Regions from separate parts of the Siphonobacter curvatus genome, predicted to be linked through region 1. Evidence: riboswitches for the same ligand, from Rfam matches in the RefSeq annotation. Region 1 holds a riboswitch; each other region holds the start of a gene.

What was found. Region 1 has a riboswitch for cobalamin ahead of C5O19_RS20345 (ABC transporter substrate-binding protein). Riboswitches for the same ligand answer to the same signal wherever they lie in the genome.
Region 2: it holds a riboswitch for cobalamin, as region 1 does, so the genes downstream of both, C5O19_RS16955 (TonB-dependent receptor) here and C5O19_RS20345 (ABC transporter substrate-binding protein) in region 1, are expected to answer to the same signal.
Region 3: it holds a riboswitch for cobalamin, as region 1 does, so the genes downstream of both, metE (5-methyltetrahydropteroyltriglutamate--homocysteine S-methyltransferase) here and C5O19_RS20345 (ABC transporter substrate-binding protein) in region 1, are expected to answer to the same signal.

The regions. Positions count from the first base shown of each region.
Region 1 covers NZ_PTRA01000005.1:41,800-47,978, forward strand. Annotated here, with positions in the region: gene C5O19_RS20320 (TlpA disulfide reductase family protein) at 1-422, shown strand, start outside; gene C5O19_RS20325 (bifunctional adenosylcobinamide kinase/adenosylcobinamide-phosphate guanylyltransferase) at 463-966, opposite strand; gene C5O19_RS20330 (cob(I)yrinic acid a,c-diamide adenosyltransferase) at 963-1,541, opposite strand; gene C5O19_RS20335 (ABC transporter ATP-binding protein) at 1,550-2,533, opposite strand; gene C5O19_RS20340 (iron ABC transporter permease) at 2,530-3,567, opposite strand; gene C5O19_RS20345 (ABC transporter substrate-binding protein) at 3,564-4,775, opposite strand; cobalamin riboswitch at 4,807-5,078, opposite strand; gene C5O19_RS20350 (AAA family ATPase) at 5,078-5,686, opposite strand.
Region 2 covers NZ_PTRA01000002.1:441,436-447,614, forward strand. Annotated here, with positions in the region: gene C5O19_RS16950 (PepSY domain-containing protein) at 1-284, opposite strand, end outside; gene C5O19_RS16955 (TonB-dependent receptor) at 331-2,697, opposite strand; cobalamin riboswitch at 2,867-3,125, opposite strand; gene C5O19_RS16960 (winged helix-turn-helix transcriptional regulator) at 3,427-3,768, opposite strand; gene C5O19_RS16965 (alpha/beta fold hydrolase) at 3,890-4,639, shown strand; gene C5O19_RS16970 (hypothetical protein) at 4,872-5,138, opposite strand; gene C5O19_RS16975 (hypothetical protein) at 5,146-5,400, opposite strand; gene C5O19_RS16980 (S8 family peptidase) at 5,479-6,179, opposite strand, start outside.
Region 3 covers NZ_PTRA01000001.1:1,585,934-1,592,112, forward strand. Annotated here, with positions in the region: gene C5O19_RS06425 (FUSC family protein) at 277-834, opposite strand; gene C5O19_RS06430 (3'-5' exonuclease) at 1,056-1,679, shown strand; gene C5O19_RS06435 (phosphoglycerate kinase) at 1,751-2,938, opposite strand; cobalamin riboswitch at 3,201-3,415, shown strand; gene metE (5-methyltetrahydropteroyltriglutamate--homocysteine S-methyltransferase) at 3,647-5,956, shown strand; gene C5O19_RS06445 (acyl-CoA thioesterase) at 6,076-6,179, shown strand, end outside.

The DNA.
Region 1 (6,179 bases):
GTAGTACGGCCCCCGATTTTGAGCAGCCTACACCCGAAGGCAAGGCCGTCAAGGTATCGGATTTTAAAAATCAATACGTGTTAATCGATTTTTGGGCCAGTTGGTGTGGTCCCTGTCGGCAGGAAAATCCGCAAATTGTCAAGGCTTATCAGACCTACAAAGCCAAAGGCTTTGCGATCCTGGGCGTATCCCTCGATTTTCCGGGTCAGAAAAAAGCCTGGCTAAAAGCCATTGAGAAAGATCAGCTTACCTGGACCCAGGTTTCGGATTTAAAGGGCTGGGAAAACGCAGCGGCCAAGCAGTACGGGATCAGGTCCATTCCCGCTAATTTTCTGATTGATCCTTCGGGTAAAATCATTGCCCGGGATCTACGGGGAGAGGATCTGCAACGGGAATTGGGTCAAATTTTTGCGAATAAATGACCTGACAGAAACGAATGGATTTGTGTCAGGTCATTGCTCATTACTTCAGCCGCAGGGGTAAGCCGGATACCATAAAAATTGCTTCCTCCGCCTGACGGGCCACGTATTGATTCGCCCAGCCCTGCAAATCCGTGAACTGCCGTCCAAGCGGCGTATCGGCGTGGAGGCCCATGCCAATTTCGTTGGAAATAATCAGTAACGTAGCCGGAGTCTCTACCAAAGCATCCACCTCGGCCTGAAACGCTGCCAGTGTCCGGTCCAGATCGTTTTCGTGAGCCATAAATAGGTTGGTGAGCCAGAGCGTGACGCAGTCGATGACGACGACCCGACCGGGTAAGGGAAGGGTAGCCAGATCTTTTTCGGCTTCAAACGTCGTCCATTCCGGACCGCGTTCCCGCCGGTGCCGATTCACCCGTCCGGCGAAATCTTCGTCCCAGATTTTCGCCGTAGCCACGTACACCGGCGACTCCGAAAGAGCGAGAGCCCGCTCCTGAGCGTAGCGACTTTTGCCGCTCCGGGCTCCACCCGAGATGTAAATGATCATTCGGGTTTCTTAAAGCGTTTGTACAGAAAGAGTTGCCATTTTTCTTCGGCGACTCCGGCTTTATCCATTTCAGCCCGGGCTAGTGTAAAAAACAGATCGGACAGGCGGTTGATGTAGGCCGGAATGGCCTCGTGGACGGTATCGGTTTTGATGAGTGAAACCAGTCGCCGCTCACCCCGCCGCATCTGCGTACGAATCATGTGACAGAGGGCTGAAATCTCGTTTCCACCGGGCAAGAGGAAGTAGTCGGAAGGGGAGGTCATGGCCGCTTCCAGGTCATCAATCCAGGTTTCGCAAAACTCGGCTCCGTCTTCGGGAAGCGGGTTCGTGTTGATTTTTTTCGCGTCGGAAGGACGGGCCAGGTGCGACATCATGTCCATCAGATCCTTCTGAATTTTGTGCAGATTGGTCTGCCATTCGTGCTCAGTCCCGAGCTTCACGCGTAACAGTCCAATCGTTGAGTTAACCTCATCCAGCGTACCGATGCACTCCACGCGGACGTTATCTTTGGCGACGCGACTACCGCCGAACAAACCCGTCGTTCCTTTGTCGCCTTTTTTGGTGTAAATTTTCATAAGATGAGTTATCGGCCCTTGAGCCGTTTGGAAAGTTCTTCAAGTAATGCCTGGATGGAAGTGACCGCAACGGCTCCATCAATCAGCCAGCGATCGGACTGTACCTCCACGGAAAGGGCAGCCCCAGGCTCCGTGCGGTAGCCTTCCCGCCACAAGGCCCGCCGGGTCCAGAACAACGAACCGGCTTCGCCCGTCAGTTGTACGGCAGGGCCCGTAGGGGAGGGGTACAGCTGGAAAGTCCCCGTAAGACGATCAAACACAAAACCAGTAGCCGTAAAGGCCCTCTCAAACGCACCGTTGAGAACCAAATCTTCGGGGACACCCTGAGCAAAACGGCCGTTGGTTCCCATGAGCCATAACTGGTCGGCGGCCTGCAGGGCCAGATCCAGTTCGTGCGTGGAAAGCAGAATGGCCTTTCCCGTTTGCCGGGCCAGCTCGTGTAGCAGTCGCATCAACTCCACCCGACTCGGTAAATCCAGGTGAGCGGTGGGTTCATCCAGCAAAATCAGATCGGTATCCTGAGCCAGTGCCCGGGCGAGCATGACCTTCTGCCGTTCGCCATCGCTAAGCTGGGAGATGCGTCGATCGGCAAAGGCCGTGGTTCCCGTCAATTCCAAGGCCCAGTCCACCTTACGCTGATCTTCCGCAGTCAGACTGCCCAACCAATTGGTGTACGGCGTGCGGCCCAGAGCTACCAGTTCGCGAACCCGTAGGTGTCCGGATTCGACGCGTTCGGTCAGGACCAGACTGAGTTTTCGGGCCAGATCAGTAGGAGCGAGGCTGGCTAGTACCTGCCCGTTCAGGTGAATTTCGCCACTTAAGGCCGCCTGTAAACCCGAAAGGGTTCGCATCAACGTCGATTTGCCCGCTCCGTTGGGACCCAGCAAACCGACCAACTGACCCGGCTGCAAGCTCAGATTGAGAGGCCCAGCAACGGATTTCGTTGGGTAACCAATCCGCAGGTCATGGGTCGTTAGTAGCGGCTGGCTCATACAAAAACGGATTTATGACGACTGACAAGCATCCAGATCACCACCGGAGCCCCCAGTAAGGACGTCACTACATTGATGGGTAAGATCGATTGCGTACCGGGAAGCTGGGCAATGCTGTCGCATAATAACATCAACAGACTACCTATGAGGCCATTCGCCGGAATGAGAATGCGGTGATTAGAGGTGCCCAGCAACGAACGGGTCAGGTGCGGTACGGCAATGCCAATGAACCCAATCGGACCGCAAAACGCGGTGATACTGCCCGTAAGCAGACTTGTACTGGCAATAATCAGGGTGCGGGCCCGCCGAACGGTCAGCCCCATACTACGGGCGTAGGCCTCTCCCAGCAGTAAAGCATTTAGTGCTTTGGAAGAGGCAAAGGCTAGAACCAGTCCCAGCAGGACCACGCCGGAGAGCACGTACAGGTGTGACCCGAGTACGCCACCCAGCGAACCAAAGGTCCAGAGTAAATATTCCTGAATCTGTTCGGGCTGACTGAAATACTGCCAGATACTAATGACGGAAAAGGTAATCGTGCCGACCATTACCCCGACCAGCAACAGAACCACATGGTCGCGGAGTCGTCCGGCAATGAGCAGGACCAGTCCCAGTACCAGAGCAGAACCCAGCGAAGCCATGCCCACAATTAGCCAGCTCCCGGAAAGCCCCAGTTGTCGGATGGCGTATAGACTGGTAACGCTCCCACTACCCAGCATCACCGCCGCCACGCCCAGACCCGCCCCGGCGGTAATACCCAGTTCGGAGGGGCCAGCCAGCGGATTGCGAAAAAGCGTTTGCATTTGCAGCCCACTCACGGATAATCCCCAGCCGACCAGCACGGCGGTACAGGCCTTGGGAATACGAATTTTTTCAACGATAAATAGCCAAGCCGTCTGTTCGGATTCATGGTGAAGTACGATACGTACCACTTCTCGAAGCGGAATGGCTACGGAACCCAGGGTAAGGTTCACCAGAAAACCAACTACCGTTGCTGCCAGGAGTAAACCCAGCACGAGTCGCAGGCGTGGTGTCATTGGAGTTGTTTGTAATAATACAGTTCGTAATCGGGCAGGAGTTCGGGATGCAGAATTTTAATCAGATCGCCCAGTACCCGCTCCGGATGAACAGCTCCCGATTCCCAGTAATCGTTTGATCCCCGGGCGTTGGTTCGCTTGCTGTAGTTATACAACTGGCCGGTTTTGAAGGCTTTAAAATCTCCGTAACGGGCGTCTCGGGCCAGGATGTCTTTTTTCGTATCTCGTCCGCTGATGCCTACATTCAACCAGTAATCGGCCTGTAGTCCAATGGGATACACGGCCTCGAAGTTAAGCGGCAAACTGCCCGTGGCCCGGGTGGCATTCCAGTGGTAAGTAGCTCCGGCATCGCGGAAAAACTGAGCCATGTAACTATTGCCATTGGGTACAAACCAGGAATCTTTATAGCTGGTACCGGTGATGATACTGGGCCGTGTTTTGACCGAACGGGTCAGGGATTTGAGTCGATTGTATTCCTTTTCTACGGCGGCAAATCGCTGATTCACCTGTTCTTCCTGATTAAGTAACGCCGCCAGCAGCTTCACCCATTCGGCCCGGCCCAGCGGTGTCGTTTCGACCCACTCGGAGTTGATCAGTACAGGTACTCCGGCGGCATTGAGCGTCTGGTAGCGATCCATGCGGGCATTGGGTTGCCCCACGGCCATTACCAGATCGGGGTGCATGGCGACCAGCGTTTCTTCGTTGAGCGTCTGATCTTTGCCCACCTGCGTAATTTTCTTTTCGTTGATACGAGCAATGACTTTTTCGGAAGATACGTACTTGAGATCGCCCAGTCCTACCAGAATAGCTTCGGCGTCAAGAAAACTAACCAGTCCAATATGCATGGACGACATTGCCACCAGCGAACGCAGAGGAATCTCAATGAGCTGACTATTCTCGTACCCTTTCGGGCGGGGCGTACCGCGTTGCAGGAGAACGTAGGTCGCCGTATCCGTGCTCTTTTCAAAGGGACTCATAATCTGTACCACTTTATAATGCGAGCGGTAGGTAATCCGAAAACCTTTGGCGTGTTTGATCTGGACTTTCTCGGGAAAGTAGTCGTGTTTAACGGCCGCTTCGCCCTGTTCAGCAACGGAAGAGGTGGAACTACACTGGCTCAGTAAACCCAGCGTGAAGGCTGCCACTACCAACAGTGAAGCCCATTGCCGCATACATTTCTGCGGAAAAGTAAACAAAGGATGCATCATGATTCGTACGAGCTTTTCTTCCGAAAGCTGTCGGGGGTTAACCACTCAGGCAGGTCTTCTGACTCGTTCTCTTCCCAACCCCTTCCCATACCCAAGAGGGTACAGTGGCGTATCTTGTTAGGAAATGTTGGGAGTTTAGGGTTTTGAGTTTAGTGTTTGGAGTATTCTCAACAACTCAGAACGCTAAACGCAACACTCAAAACTCTTGCAGAACTTACAGCAGCGGAGACTGTTCCGGAATTGCACCGGATTCCCTTTTCAAACCGTCGCCTCACGACGGTTACCTGGATGGGGCCGCAAAACTACGAAGAAATTGTCGGGTCACTAACACGAAGCTTGCCTGATTGACAAAAACCGGACTCCGGGATAAAATCAGGTAGCGATCCTTTTTCCAGTATACTTTCCACAAAAGCCACGCGTTCAGCCACAGAAACCTGGGGAAGTACGATCAGCTGATAGCCCAGCGACTGATACACCTCCGATAGAGTTTCGTACAGCCGTGTGGCTTCGGCAAAGGTCTGCCAGCGTTCGGCGTCGTTGACGTAAATTTCTTTCCAGGGCGGAGCCATCAGCACCCAGGGAGCGTAAGGGTATTGGCGGGCCACCTGTATCCACTCTGGTTCCACCGGAATGTTGCCCACCCGTAGATACGCCAGAATATCAGGAATGCCCCGGTCGAAAAACGTCAGCGGTCCCTGAGCTTGTTGATAGGCCCTTTGCATTCGTTCCAAAGCCAGCCCGGCAAAACCGCTCAGATCGTTCCAGGGAACCCGCTTGGAATCCAGCTGTACCTGTTCCTGAATCAGGAGTCGCGATACTTCGGCTGAAGTAGAATACCCCCGGTCCTGTAATGCTTCAAGTAAGGTACTCTTACCGGCTCCGGGTCCTCCTGAGATGATGATTCGCTGCATTGCCTAAAGTTTGACCCACAAAAATACCGATTCTGATGGTCAGACCAACCGGATGCTAAAAGTGGATTTGGCAATACTAGGCAGTAATCGGATAAGTCATACGAATCAGCAAACTATAGATCTGTGCCGTTCCTACTCCAATCGGATAGGCCTTGTCTTACCTTACGATAATGTTTTTTTGTATTTTTTTATAAAAAACTAGAACTAATGGAGTATGTCAACAAGGGTAATTGCATAGGAGCATCAAACGCATGCCTGATGTTGTAAAGCGTCCTTGAAGAAATTAGTCACCCCATTTCTTCACTAAAACTTTTTCATCAGATTGCTTCCCGCTTACGCTTTTAGGTACGGCGGGTTTTCAATAAGTACAAATCTGTTCATCGTGTTCACCGCCAAAACTAACTAGATGGAATCACTTCAGATGCACTACTTCCGCCCTTCCTGCTTCATTCCTCGTTAGGAAATAACGCTACAGGAGAAAGCCGCTTAGCCA
Region 2 (6,179 bases), on a different contig from region 1:
TGTAGGGTAACGATCCGATATACGGGCCGATTCAGTACCATACCTAAGCGAATGGATTTGATGGAATCCGTTACTCCTGCTCTAGTAATCGCTTCTGCCGGCGTTAACAGGCAGGTTGTCAAATCAATCGGAGGCGTTTGTTGCAGCTTCTGGTGTGATTTGAGCGTCGGATACGACACGTACATCATCATCAGTCCCGACAGAAACCAGACCAGAAACAGTAGACTCAAGGCAAATCCCAGGTAGCGATGAACGAGCCGAATGGCTTTGGTGACTGTTTTCACGAAAGATATACAAAGCCGCAGACTCCAAAAGTCCGCGGCTGAAAGGTTAAAGTTGGTAACTAAGCGTCAGCAGGTAATTACGGGTGGCTCCGGGATAAAACTGCCGGGTTAAGATCACGTTGGTGAAATAGCGTTCGTTAAACAGGTTATTCACATTCGCCCGAATGCCCACGCGGTTCAGCTGATACCCCAGGGCCACATCGACGGTTCGATAGGACGGCAAAACGTACGTATTCGCCGAGTTGGCGAAGGCTTCGCTTTGATAGTTGAAGCCCACCCCAGCATTCAGCCCTTTCAAGGTTTTTCGCTGAACCGTGTAGTTTAGCCAGGTATTTACCAGATGCTTCGGAGCCAGCACCGCCGTTTTACCCGCCACGGGGTTTACCTCTGCACTGGCGTAGGGTAAGTACTGGGCTTTGGTAAAAGTATAACCCACCGTCAAATCAAGGCCCGCGAAGGGATTGCCCTGAGCCTCCACTTCAAAGCCTTTTGATTCCGCCGAACCTACGCGTTTGAAAACGCCACCGGGCAAACTTTCCACCTGATTGTCTTTTCGCATGTAGTAGACCGAAGCCGAAGCGGCAAATTTTGATGACAGCTCCAGTCGGGAGCCCACTTCAGCCTGATAACCCGTTTCGGGATCGAACGTCTCCCCGTTTGGAGCTACCCGGCGGGAGGGTTTGAAATACGTTGAGTACGAGGCATAGATGGATAAAGGTTCAATGGGCTGATAGACTAGGCCCAGCCGATAGGTCAGGGCATTCCGGGCTATGGTTGATTTCGCTCCGTAGTTGGTTACCTGGCGGTCTTTGTCCACCTGATCGGTGTAATATTCGCCTTTGAATACATCGTAACGCAACCCAACTAATGCCTTGATTTTTTCGGAAAACCGGATGAAATCCTGTAAGTAAATTCCGTGTACCGTTTCATCCGTAGCCCGGTAGTAGGTATCGTAGTAATCGATATATCCCTGGTTTTCAATCGGGTTTTGTACGGGAATGGTTGCTCCTTTGCCGGCACCAAAAATAGCACCGTTATACGTTTTACGGTCTAGTACGCTAAGCGAATACCCCAGCAAAATCTTCTGCGAAACCTTGGCGATGTTGAGATCGTAGGTCAGCTCCAGCTGATTTTGTAACGGCTTGGTGAGGTGATTGAAGTAGTAGGGAAACGAGCGGGTAATGGAATCCCGCCGGGTATTGAGCGTCAGTTCTTCCGTTGAAAAATAATCGATGTTATCGTCCGAATACGAGAGCTGATTGGAAAGTTTCAGGTTGGCCATAAGCTGCCGCACGTAGCGAAACTGAACATCCGTTCGCGTATGCTTTAAAAAATCAGCGGGGTCGTTGTAACGCGTCGTTAGATCCATGCCGGGAACCAGCACGCCGCCCGCCAAAACGGGAATACCCGAATCCGTGCGGTACACATCTTTATTGGCTCCCACCGACAAATAAAAGTAGTCCTTGCGGGTGGGTGTATATTCCAAGGCCACGTAGGCATTGTTAGTAGAGATACCCGCCTGCCGGAAACCGTCGGTATTCGACACCCCGAAATCCATCCGGTACCGAAGCTTCGGGTTGATCGAACCACCCGCACCAGCCCGCATCCGACGGGTATTGAAACTCCCGTAAGTCGCGGAAAAATTAGCCCTGAAATCGGCCGTAGGCTGTTTCCGTACGATGTTGATGATACCACCCAAAGCCGAGTGCCCAAACAGAACGGAAGCCGGGCCTTTCAGTACTTCGATGCGTTCGACGTTGGCTAAATTCGTGTTGGGAGCACTTGTGGAAATGTTATGTCGCTCATCCCGAACGCCATCAATCAGTACCACGAAATTGCTGAACCCGCGAATGGTGAAGTGCTGAAAACCGCCGTAGGTGTTGTTGGAACGAACGCCCGTGGTATTTTTCATGGCATCCCCCAAATCATCAATGCCGCGTTGCTCGATGGTTTTTGAACTGACTGAGCTGGTAGATAAAGGCAGATCCCGCAGCGGAACATCGATTTTGTTAATCGCCGAAAACGAGCGGGTTCGCTGACTGGTTACCGTCACCACCGAAAGCTCGTGGGTTTTCTGGTTAAGCTGATAATGCAGGGGCAGGGTTTGGCCGGCTTTGACCTGTACCTGAACCTGACGCACTTCGTACCCGATACCGCTCAGCGTGAGGGTATACGCTCCCGCCGGAATTGCCTGCAACTTAAAACTGCCGTCGGCCTGGGTGATTACTCCCAGACCCGTGGGCTCCAGACGAATGGAAATGCCGGGTAGGGGTTCCTGAATTTCCGTTTCAATTCGCCCTTCCAGCGAGCCGTTTTTGTGTTGCGAAAATGCCTTTAGGAGGATGCCGCAGAGTAGTACCCAGGTGGTAAAAAGGACTTTGCTACTTAATCGTGAAGTAGAAATGGGGAGCATAACTTTTAACTAAAAGGTTAAAAGTTCTTCGCTTGCGTTCTAGCTAATAATGGTTCGGGGGTAGAGAAGAAATCAGGAAAGCTTACGCACGGGCATACGCGTATCGGCACAGTTGTGCCCATACAACAAAGCAAAGCTCCCCTTGATAACGCTCTAAACCGTGAAAGCATGACCAGCTAAGAAAAAGGCAGGTCTCCTGACTTGTTCTATTTCAGACGCCTTCCCATACCGAATGATACAGTGGCTCATTTGTCTGAAACGTATGCCGTTTACAGTTTTCAGTTTTCCGTTGCCAATGTTTGAGTAATTGAAAACGGAAACGGTCAACCGCAAACTGCGTAGAACTTACAGTTGCACGACAGCTCGTGATTTACACACGATTCCCTATTAATCTGTCTTTCGACAGAACCTTTTTCCGTGGAATAAGAAGTAAAGAACTTGAATGAGGCCGCGAAGGTAGGCTAAAAATGATAGATTAAAGAAGGAAGAGATAACATTACCTCATGTCTTTGTTCAACCTTACTCAGGTTTAGCCCGATTAACTACGGTTTAGACAGGCCCTGCGAAAGAGGAAAGTCAATAGGAAGGCTTCTATCGTTTTACCCGCCGAGCGGCTAATTTAGGCCTTTGCAGCCATTTCAGTGTCGCTCCTGTTTTCAGCTATTAAACCCGCCCCTGACTCCAAGGATTGGTATAGACGATTTAGTATAGAAGTGAAGGTAACGCTTCTTATTTTCCCACTATCTCTTTTCTGAAATGCTTCCCCCAGTTGCGTAATTCGACCAACAGGTCTTTCATCGACAGGCCCAGAGGCGTCAGGGCGTATTCTACCGTGATGGGCATACTGTCGTACAGCGTACGGGTAATGAGCTGATTTTCTTCCAGTGCCTTTAGTTCCTGCGAAAGCATTTTGGGCGAGATCTCCGGAATATCCCGCTGGATTTCACCGAAGCGTTTGTTGCCATACGTCAGGGAGATGATAATGGGAATCCGCCATTTGCCCTGAATCACTTCCATGGCATCTTTGGCTACTTTCAATTCATACTGGCAAGCGGGTTCGGTGCTTTTCATGTTTGGTAATGGTTCATACGTACTTACTCTCAGGTAACTACTTACCCATAGGTAACAGCTATCTTTTCGAAAGTGAATATAGCTAGTTTTGTCGCATTCATACTAACGAACAAGCTCATTCATGAAAAATCTGTTTTTCCTACTCGCGTTTCTAATATCCACCGTCAGTCTGGCCCAATCGCGTACGCCACGAACCTTTCTGCTCGTGCACGGGGCCTGGTCGGGTGGATGGGATTACGCCCAAGTGGATGCCTTACTAGCAGCCAAAGGGGATAAAGTTTACCGACCAACGCTTACGGGTTTGGGTGAACGCGTGCATTTGTCCAATGCCAACGTCAACCTCAGTACGTACATCTCGGATATTGTCAATGTGATCCGGTTTGAAGACCTGCACAACGTAATTCTCGTCGGACATAGTTACGGCGGTATGGTCATAGCGGGCGTGGCGGAGCAGGTACCCGACCGCATCCGTCAACTCGTATACCTGGACGCAATGGTACCCAATGATGGGGAAAGTGCCAAGGATGTGTGTGGTCCGATCTGGGACGCCCTGATGGTACCGCACATTAAAGACAGCGTGATGACCTATCCGTTCGGTCCTACCAAACCCACGCCGCCCATGGACGTACCGCAGCCCATCAAAACCTATACGGAGCCGCTAAGAATTAGCAATCCACGGGTTGGAAACATTCCAACTGCTTTTATTGTCATGACGAAAAATGGTAAAAGTGATAGCCATACGGACGCCATGGGACTAAGCCGGGCCAGGGCCAGAAACTGGAAGATTTACCCCTTCGAAGGCGGTCATTACTCCATGCGGGAACAACCCGAAAATCTGGTAAAAAAACTAGAGCTGGTATTGGGGAAGTAACGGCTAAGGATTCGTTCATAACTGGATGGTAAGTTTTCATCAGTTATATAACATTTCCTGAGGAATCGAATGGAATATACAAGAACCAATTACTCCGGAAAACTTTCCAGAGGCCAAGTCTCAGGATATGTTTTATTAAACGACAAAGGCAGGAACGGATGAAATCCATTCCTGCCCAATAGATCAAATCTACGGTTCTAGACGAAATTTTACGAACCGTAAAAATGCTGAGCTACTCGAGTCGGGCCGTACCGCCAGAGGTCCCCATCGGCGCCACCGTAGTTGACGGGCTGGGAGCGTTTTCAATGGCCTCCAATAGCCACACGGGAGGTTCCCCGGCCGGCTGGTCGCCCGAGGCCGTTCCCATAGTCGTACCGGTATTACTACTCGCGGGATCTGTTCCCTGGGGCTCTCCGCCGGCGTAACCGGGAATTGAATCCGACGTTACGAAGGCTGGGGTGGCATCGGTTTTGTGATCTACTTCAATGGTTATTTTCATGGCGATGCTAGTTCAAAACCGCGTACCGGGCCTCGATATTGACGGGTACGTTGGTCAGATTTTTAATTAATACCCAATAGGTTACGTACGTGGCGTTAGCCCGTTCTACGCGAGTTTCCCATTCCACCTGGGGAGCTCCGGTCCGTGGTGACGTGGGTACCACATGCCAGATGACGTGCCAGCTAGCCGGCCAGTTAAACGTATACCACTGGGCGGAGGCATTGGCCGCTACCGTACCCGTAAATTGAACACCAACTCTCATGATCGTGAAGGTTTGAAAAAAGGTTAAGAAAAGTAAGTATCCGGGCTCTCCGGTACGATTGGTTTCCGCAGGTTGATACTACCAGCCCAGTACCGTAAACCTTCCTTCGAAATTCAGGGGCCGGTTACTGAGATTGGTTACATTGAGCCAATAGGTAATGAAGCCATCCGAAGCCCGCTCTACCTGTGTTTTGATTTTAAGCTGCGGAGCACCGGGTACTGGCGTCGTGGGAACGGCCGTCCATACGACGTGCCAGTGAGCGGGCCAATTGAACGTATACCAGCGGCCTGTAGCATTGGCCCCCAAACTGCCCGTAAACTGCACGCCCGACCAGGTATTGGTTTGTAAGACGAGCGGAATCAACTGGCGTAAGTTGGGACGATTGCCGATTCGCTGCGTCAGGGGACGTCCGGTTGCGGCCTGCTGGGCCGAACCCGTCGTGCGGAGTACTTCCCGGGCCCGGGCGGGCGTCAGCGGAATGCGTCCGTAGGCCCGAAGAATGCCCTGCAAACAGGCCAGCGTTCCGACGACAATCGGTGAAGCACTCGACGTCCCGTTGAACGTATCCGTATAATGCTCGTTTTCAGGTCCACCCTGTAAATCGCCGTAACCCGTGGTCGTCACTTCCCAACCCCAGCCCTGCACGTCGATCATGGAACCAAAGTTGGAAAAATTGCAGCGAGCCCGGTCGGTGTATACTTCTCCACTACCTGTCTCGGCGTTACGTCCGTGCGTACCGGGGGGCGGATTTCCTGCTCCTACTACCACGGCCCCTGAGT
Region 3 (6,179 bases), on a different contig from region 1:
GGTTTTTGTAAGAAAAGACCAGATCAAGGGCGGTAATACCCTATTTAGATCGGCATTTTTACTGCGACCACAAGTTTCGTGTAATTCCTGGAAAAAAGAATGAATGGAAGAAAATAGAATAGAGGGGCCGGACGGAGTTTGCCCACTACCAAGGTCTTGTTGGGATCGTTTGACGTTTCAAAAGTTTGACGCACCGAAACATTTCAGCGTCTCAGCAAAACTACGTAGGGGTGGCCCCCTGTTGTCACCAGGGGTTTCAACCCCTGGAACCGAAACCTAGAAATTAAACTTCCGCTTTACCACGGAGAAAAACCAGCCGACCAGAAAGGCGACGATACAACCCAAGGTTACTTCTGAGGTACGGAGGAGGGCAATTTCAAGGGCATCCTGCCAGGAAGCTTGCTGAAAAATCGCTGGCGTCATGACAGCAATTACGGTAGAGGGAGCCAGTTTCCAGCTAGAAGGATACCGTTTGATGAGTGTACCCATGAAGATGGCTACCGCAATGGCTAGAAAGAGGGAGAAGATATTAACACCCGTCAGGACGATAAAAACAATACCAATTAAACAGCCGCTAATAGTATTAATAATCCTGGAAATCGTATTGCGACGTAGATCACCAAAATCAGGCTCGGAGACGATGGCTACCGAAATAAGTGCCCATTCTTTTTTCTCGATGTGAAGCAAATCGAGTAACATCCAGGCAATGGCTGCTCCGAACAAAATCCGGAACGCATACAAAAAAGTGGTTTTTTTGAGCTCGATTTCTTCTAAAATTGTTTTTTCAAGCTCAATGATTCGTTTCTTGGGGTTAATAAGTGTTTTATAGATCATGGTACTTTTCGGGCTGTGACCAAACGGTCGTACTTTAATGGCTTCTATAAAATTAACGCACAAACTGCCTGAAGAGTTTTGAATATTTTTGTACTATTCTAATAATCTACGCAATCATTTGAACAAAATTTCCAGAATGACTGCTTTCTGGATTCCTGAATCGAAAACCGGTGAATAATAGGGCTGTTGCCTTATCTTTGAATTCTACTCAACTTGAACCGATGCCTTATCTTGTTTTAGACCTGGAAATGACCGGAGGTGAACCCGGCTGGAATGAAATCATACAAATTGGAGCCGTTTTGTGCGATGATGACTGGAATGAACTGGGAACGTATCTGTCGAATGTCTATCCGGAAAACGAAGAAGCTTTCTCGGAATATTCAGCTAAAATTCACGGTCTGAGTCTGAGCGATCTGGACGACGCTCCCATGATTTACGACGTCATCCCACAATTTGAAGAGTGGATACTGGAAAAGCTCGGTCGACTGCGGGGCCGTACCCAGACGCTGGATAATTCCCAATACCTGCGGGATGTTATCATTAGCGGACAATCCGTCATCAACGATATTAATTTCCTGCGGTACGCCTACCGGGAAGAGAAAATCAAGTGGCCGTATTCCAACAAACTGCTGGATCTGCATACGCTCGGCTATTTCACCTTTGAAGTACTGAAAGCCAATGGCAAGCCCGTACCTAAGTCACTGAGTCTGAAAGCCATTGCGGGTTATTTTGGACTGGAACGGGAAGACGCCGAATTTCACAATGCCCTCGAAGACGCTCAGCTGACTACGAAATCGTTCAAAGAAGTATTTGCTCTTGCCAAAAAGTTTAAACTGGCGGAGTAAGGAAAGAATAAACGATAAAGAGCCGATCCTACAGGATCGGCTCTTTATCGTTTGGGTATTTCGTCAGGAAATTAATCCAGAGCCGCTACCCCGGGAAGCGTTTTGCCTTCCATGTATTCGAGCAGAGCTCCACCGCCCGTCGATACGTAGCTTACGCGGTCACCGTAACCGGCATTGTTTACCGCAGAGGCGGAATCACCACCACCGATGAGTGAGAAGGCTCCGTTTTCTTCAGTTGCCGTCACTACGTACTCCGCAATGGCGTTGGTGCCTACAGCAAAATTCGGGAATTCGAATACACCCATCGGACCATTCCAGAGAATCGTTTTCGAATTCAGGATGGCTTCTTTGAATACTACGATCGACTGGTGTCCAATGTCCAGCCCTTCCCAGCCCTCGGGAATCTGACCCGAAGGAACCGTCGTTTTGGTGGCGTCGTTGGAAAACTTATCGGCAATCACCGTATCTAGCGGCATCAGTAGATTGACTCCTTTTTCTTTCGCTTTTTCGATCAGCTCCAGAGCCAGCTCCATTTTGTCGTCTTCGTGGATGGAGTTTCCGATTTGTCCACCCAAGGCTTTCGTGAAGGTGTAGGTCATACCGCCACCCAGAATCAGCGTATCCACTTTATCCAGCAGGCGTTCGATCACCAGAATTTTATCGGAGATTTTCGCTCCACCCATGATCGCCGTGTACGGACGCTCTACATTATCCAGAATCCGTTGAGCGTTGTCAAGTTCGGCTTGCATGACGTAACCGCTTACTTTATCAGTAAAGAACTGACCGATTACCGCCGTTGAAGCGTGTGCCCGGTGAGCTGTACCAAAAGCATCGTTTACCCAAACATCACCCAGGCGAGACAGTTTCTCGGCGAAAGCCACGTCTCCTTTTTCTTCTTCTTTGTAGAAACGGAGGTTTTCCAGCAGCAGGATTTCACCGGGCTGCAAGTTAGCGGCCTGATCTACAGCCTGCTGACCAATGGCGTCATCGGCAAATTTTACCGGACGGTTGAAAATCAGCGACAGGGCATTAACCAGGTGTTTGAGCGAATATTTTTCGGTAGGACCGTCTTTCGGACGACCCAGGTGCGACATCAGGATTACCGAACCACCGTCGTTCAGAATTTTCTGAATCGTGGGGATGGTAGCTTTGATGCGGGTATCGTCAGTAATTTCATAGCGGTCATTCAAAGGGACATTGAAATCTACGCGGACAAGTGCCTTTTTTCCGGCGAAATTGTACTGGTTCAGCGTCTTCATCAGATAGAATCAGAAGTTTAAATGAGTAATGGTAAGACCACGCGGTAACAAAGTTCTGAAGCGTTAGTCAAGAACGGAACAAATTTAGAAATTCGGCCAAACTTCCCTAAACCTGACGAGTTTTTAAGCGAAACCTCTTAAAATTTTGCTAAAAAGATATACGCTGCAGCAATGAGTAGGTGGAGTAACGTCTTTTCTAAAAAAGATTCTGCTTCCATATTTAAAAAAACTATGCTCTATATTTGCGGCGTTCTTTGTAATGCCCGTCAATCGGATGGTTGGTTTCGTGGGGAGGTCTTCGCTCGCCAAGGAATGAAAAAGGAATCGTGTGTAAATCACGAGCAGACGTGCTACTGTAAGTACCCGTTTCGCCGCAGCGAAACACGTGCTGCCCAAATTTCCCATTGTTCCGTGAGGAATGAGAAGGGGGGCCAGCATGGTACAAGCCAGGAGACTTGCCAACCTTCTCAATGGTCATGCCTTCACGACTAAGGCCTGATGCACGCATTGATTTTACAAATGTTGTAGGCGTTTCTTCGCCCGGTTCTGATGCTCAGAGCGGGGTCGAAAACGTGTATTCTTCTTCTGACGTTCAGCGAGGAACGTGAGCCGGAGATCGTATGCCTACGCATTCGTAACAATTCACCTTTTTTGGCGGGTTGGGTGTTTCAGAGGCGTTTTTTTAAACCCTTTTTTAACACAAACAACATGGTTACGCACAACCTGGGCTACCCCCGTGTGGGCAGCAAACGCGAACTAAAATGGGCCAGCGAACAATTCTGGGCCGGAAAAATCTCCAAAGATGAACTCCTCTGGGCCGGACGGCAGGTCCGTCGGCAAAACTGGCAAACGCAACAGGAAGCCGGTATCCAGTGGATTCCTTCCAACGACTTTTCGTATTACGATCAGGTATTGGATACGGCCCTGATGGTAGGGGCGGTACCCGAGCGTTACCAGTCGCTGATTGACGGTAAGAGTAATCGCGAACTGGAAATCTACTTCGCCATGGCCCGGGGTATTCAGCAGAATGGGCTGGACATCAGAGCCATGGAAATGACGAAATGGTTTGATACCAATTACCACTTCATCGTACCGGAGTTTCTGAAAAATCAGCAGTTTAAGCGGTATTCCGATAAAGTCATTCACGACTTTGAAGATGCCAAGCAAATGGGTATTCTGACGAAGCCCGTCTTGCTTGGCCCCGTATCGTTTCTGTTACTGGGCAAAGAAAAAGAAGCGGGTTTCCATCGCATTGATCTGCTCGAACGCTTGTTGCCCGTGTACGCCGACGTACTACGCGAACTGGCTACCCGAGGTACGACCTGGGTACAGATCGACGAACCCTGCCTGACGCTGGACTTATCCGAGAATGAGCAAATCGCTTTTCAGCAGGCCTACGAGTACCTAGCCCGGGCGGTACCTCAGCTATCCTTGCTGGTTGCCACGTATTTTGAAAGCATACAGCCCAACCTGGCCCTGACCCTGCAATTGCCCGTAGCGGCTTTGCACGTGGATTTGGTACGCGGCAACGAACAACTGGAAGTCATCCTGGCCGATACCAGTTTTGTCACTTCGCAACGAATCCTTTCGCTGGGCGTCGTGGACGGACGAAACGTCTGGAAAAATGACTTCACGCAATCGTTGACGTTCATTCAGCGAGCGGTGGACGTACTGGGCAAAGACCGTGTCTGGATTGCTCCGTCCTGCTCGCTACTGCACGTACCGTATGACCTGGATCTAGAGAAAAACGAAGCCGTCCTGACGCCGGAAATCAAAAACTGGATGGCCTTTGCCAAGCAGAAACTCGGTGAAGTAGTGACGCTGGGACGTCTGTCCAAGGGAGAGGCTCAGGGCTTATTGCTGGAAAATCAGGTGGCTTTGGAAAGTCGCCGGACGAGTCTGCTGATTCACAAAACTGCCGTTAAAACGCGGGTACAGGCCGTGCAAACGGATGATTTTGAGCGGGATAGTGCGTTTGCCGTTCGTCAACAAATTCAAGGAGAAAGCCTGCCATTACCGCTCTTCCCCACGACCACCATTGGTTCCTTTCCCCAAACCGACGAAGTGCGGCAATGGCGGGCGAAGTACAAGAAAGGCGAAGTAACGAAGGCTGATTATGAAACGTTTGTAGAAGCGGAAATCGAAAGGTCCATTCGCTGGCAGGAGGAAGTAGGGTTGGACGTACTGGTACACGGCGAGTTCGAGCGTAACGACATGGTAGAATACTTCGGCGAGCAACTGACGGGCTACGTCTTCACTCAAAATGGCTGGGTACAGAGTTACGGCAGTCGTTGCGTGAAGCCACCGATTATTTACGGTGACGTAGAACGTCCCGAAGCCATGACGGTACGTTGGACGACCTTCGCTCAATCGAAAACCGAGAAATACATGAAAGGGATGTTGACGGGTCCGGTCACGATCCTGCAATGGTCCTTTGTCCGGGATGATCAGCCACGTAAGGATACGGCCTTCCAGATTGCCTTAGCGATTCGGGATGAGGTACAGGAACTGGAACAAGCAGGCATCCGGATCATTCAGATTGACGAACCCGCCATTCGCGAAGGATTGCCTCTGCGGCGGGCGGACTGGGCGGCGTACCTGACCTGGGCCGTGGACGCGTTCCGGCTGAGTGCTTCGGGGGTAGCGGACCAGACGCAGATTCACACGCACATGTGTTACTCGGAATTCAACGATATCATGGAGGCCATCGCCCGGATGGATGCCGACGTGATTACCATCGAAACCTCCCGTTCGCAGATGGAATTGCTGGAAGCATTCTCGGACTTTCAGTACCCCAATGAGATCGGACCCGGCGTGTACGATATTCACTCGCCGCGTGTACCGAGCGTGGAAGAAATGGCACATTTGCTGGAAAAAGCACTTCGTACGATTCCGGCTCGTAACTTGTGGGTCAATCCCGACTGCGGCCTGAAAACCCGCCGTTGGGCCGAAACCGATCAGGCCTTACGAAACATGGTAGCCGCCGCCAGGCAGCTCCAGCAGACGATAAGCGTTTAGAGGTTTTGTGGTTTAGAGTTTAGTGTTTTGAGTTGCGTAGACCGTAGCGTATAACGGATAACCCCATGATTCGATTCAGAACCCTAACCTCTAAACCCTAAACTCAAAACCCATTTCTCATGTCTTTAGAAGAAAAAATCAAAGCGGCAGAAACCCGCGTATTTAAAGCTGTTTTTCCGAATACGACCAACCATTATGATACGCTGTACGGGGGTATGGCGAT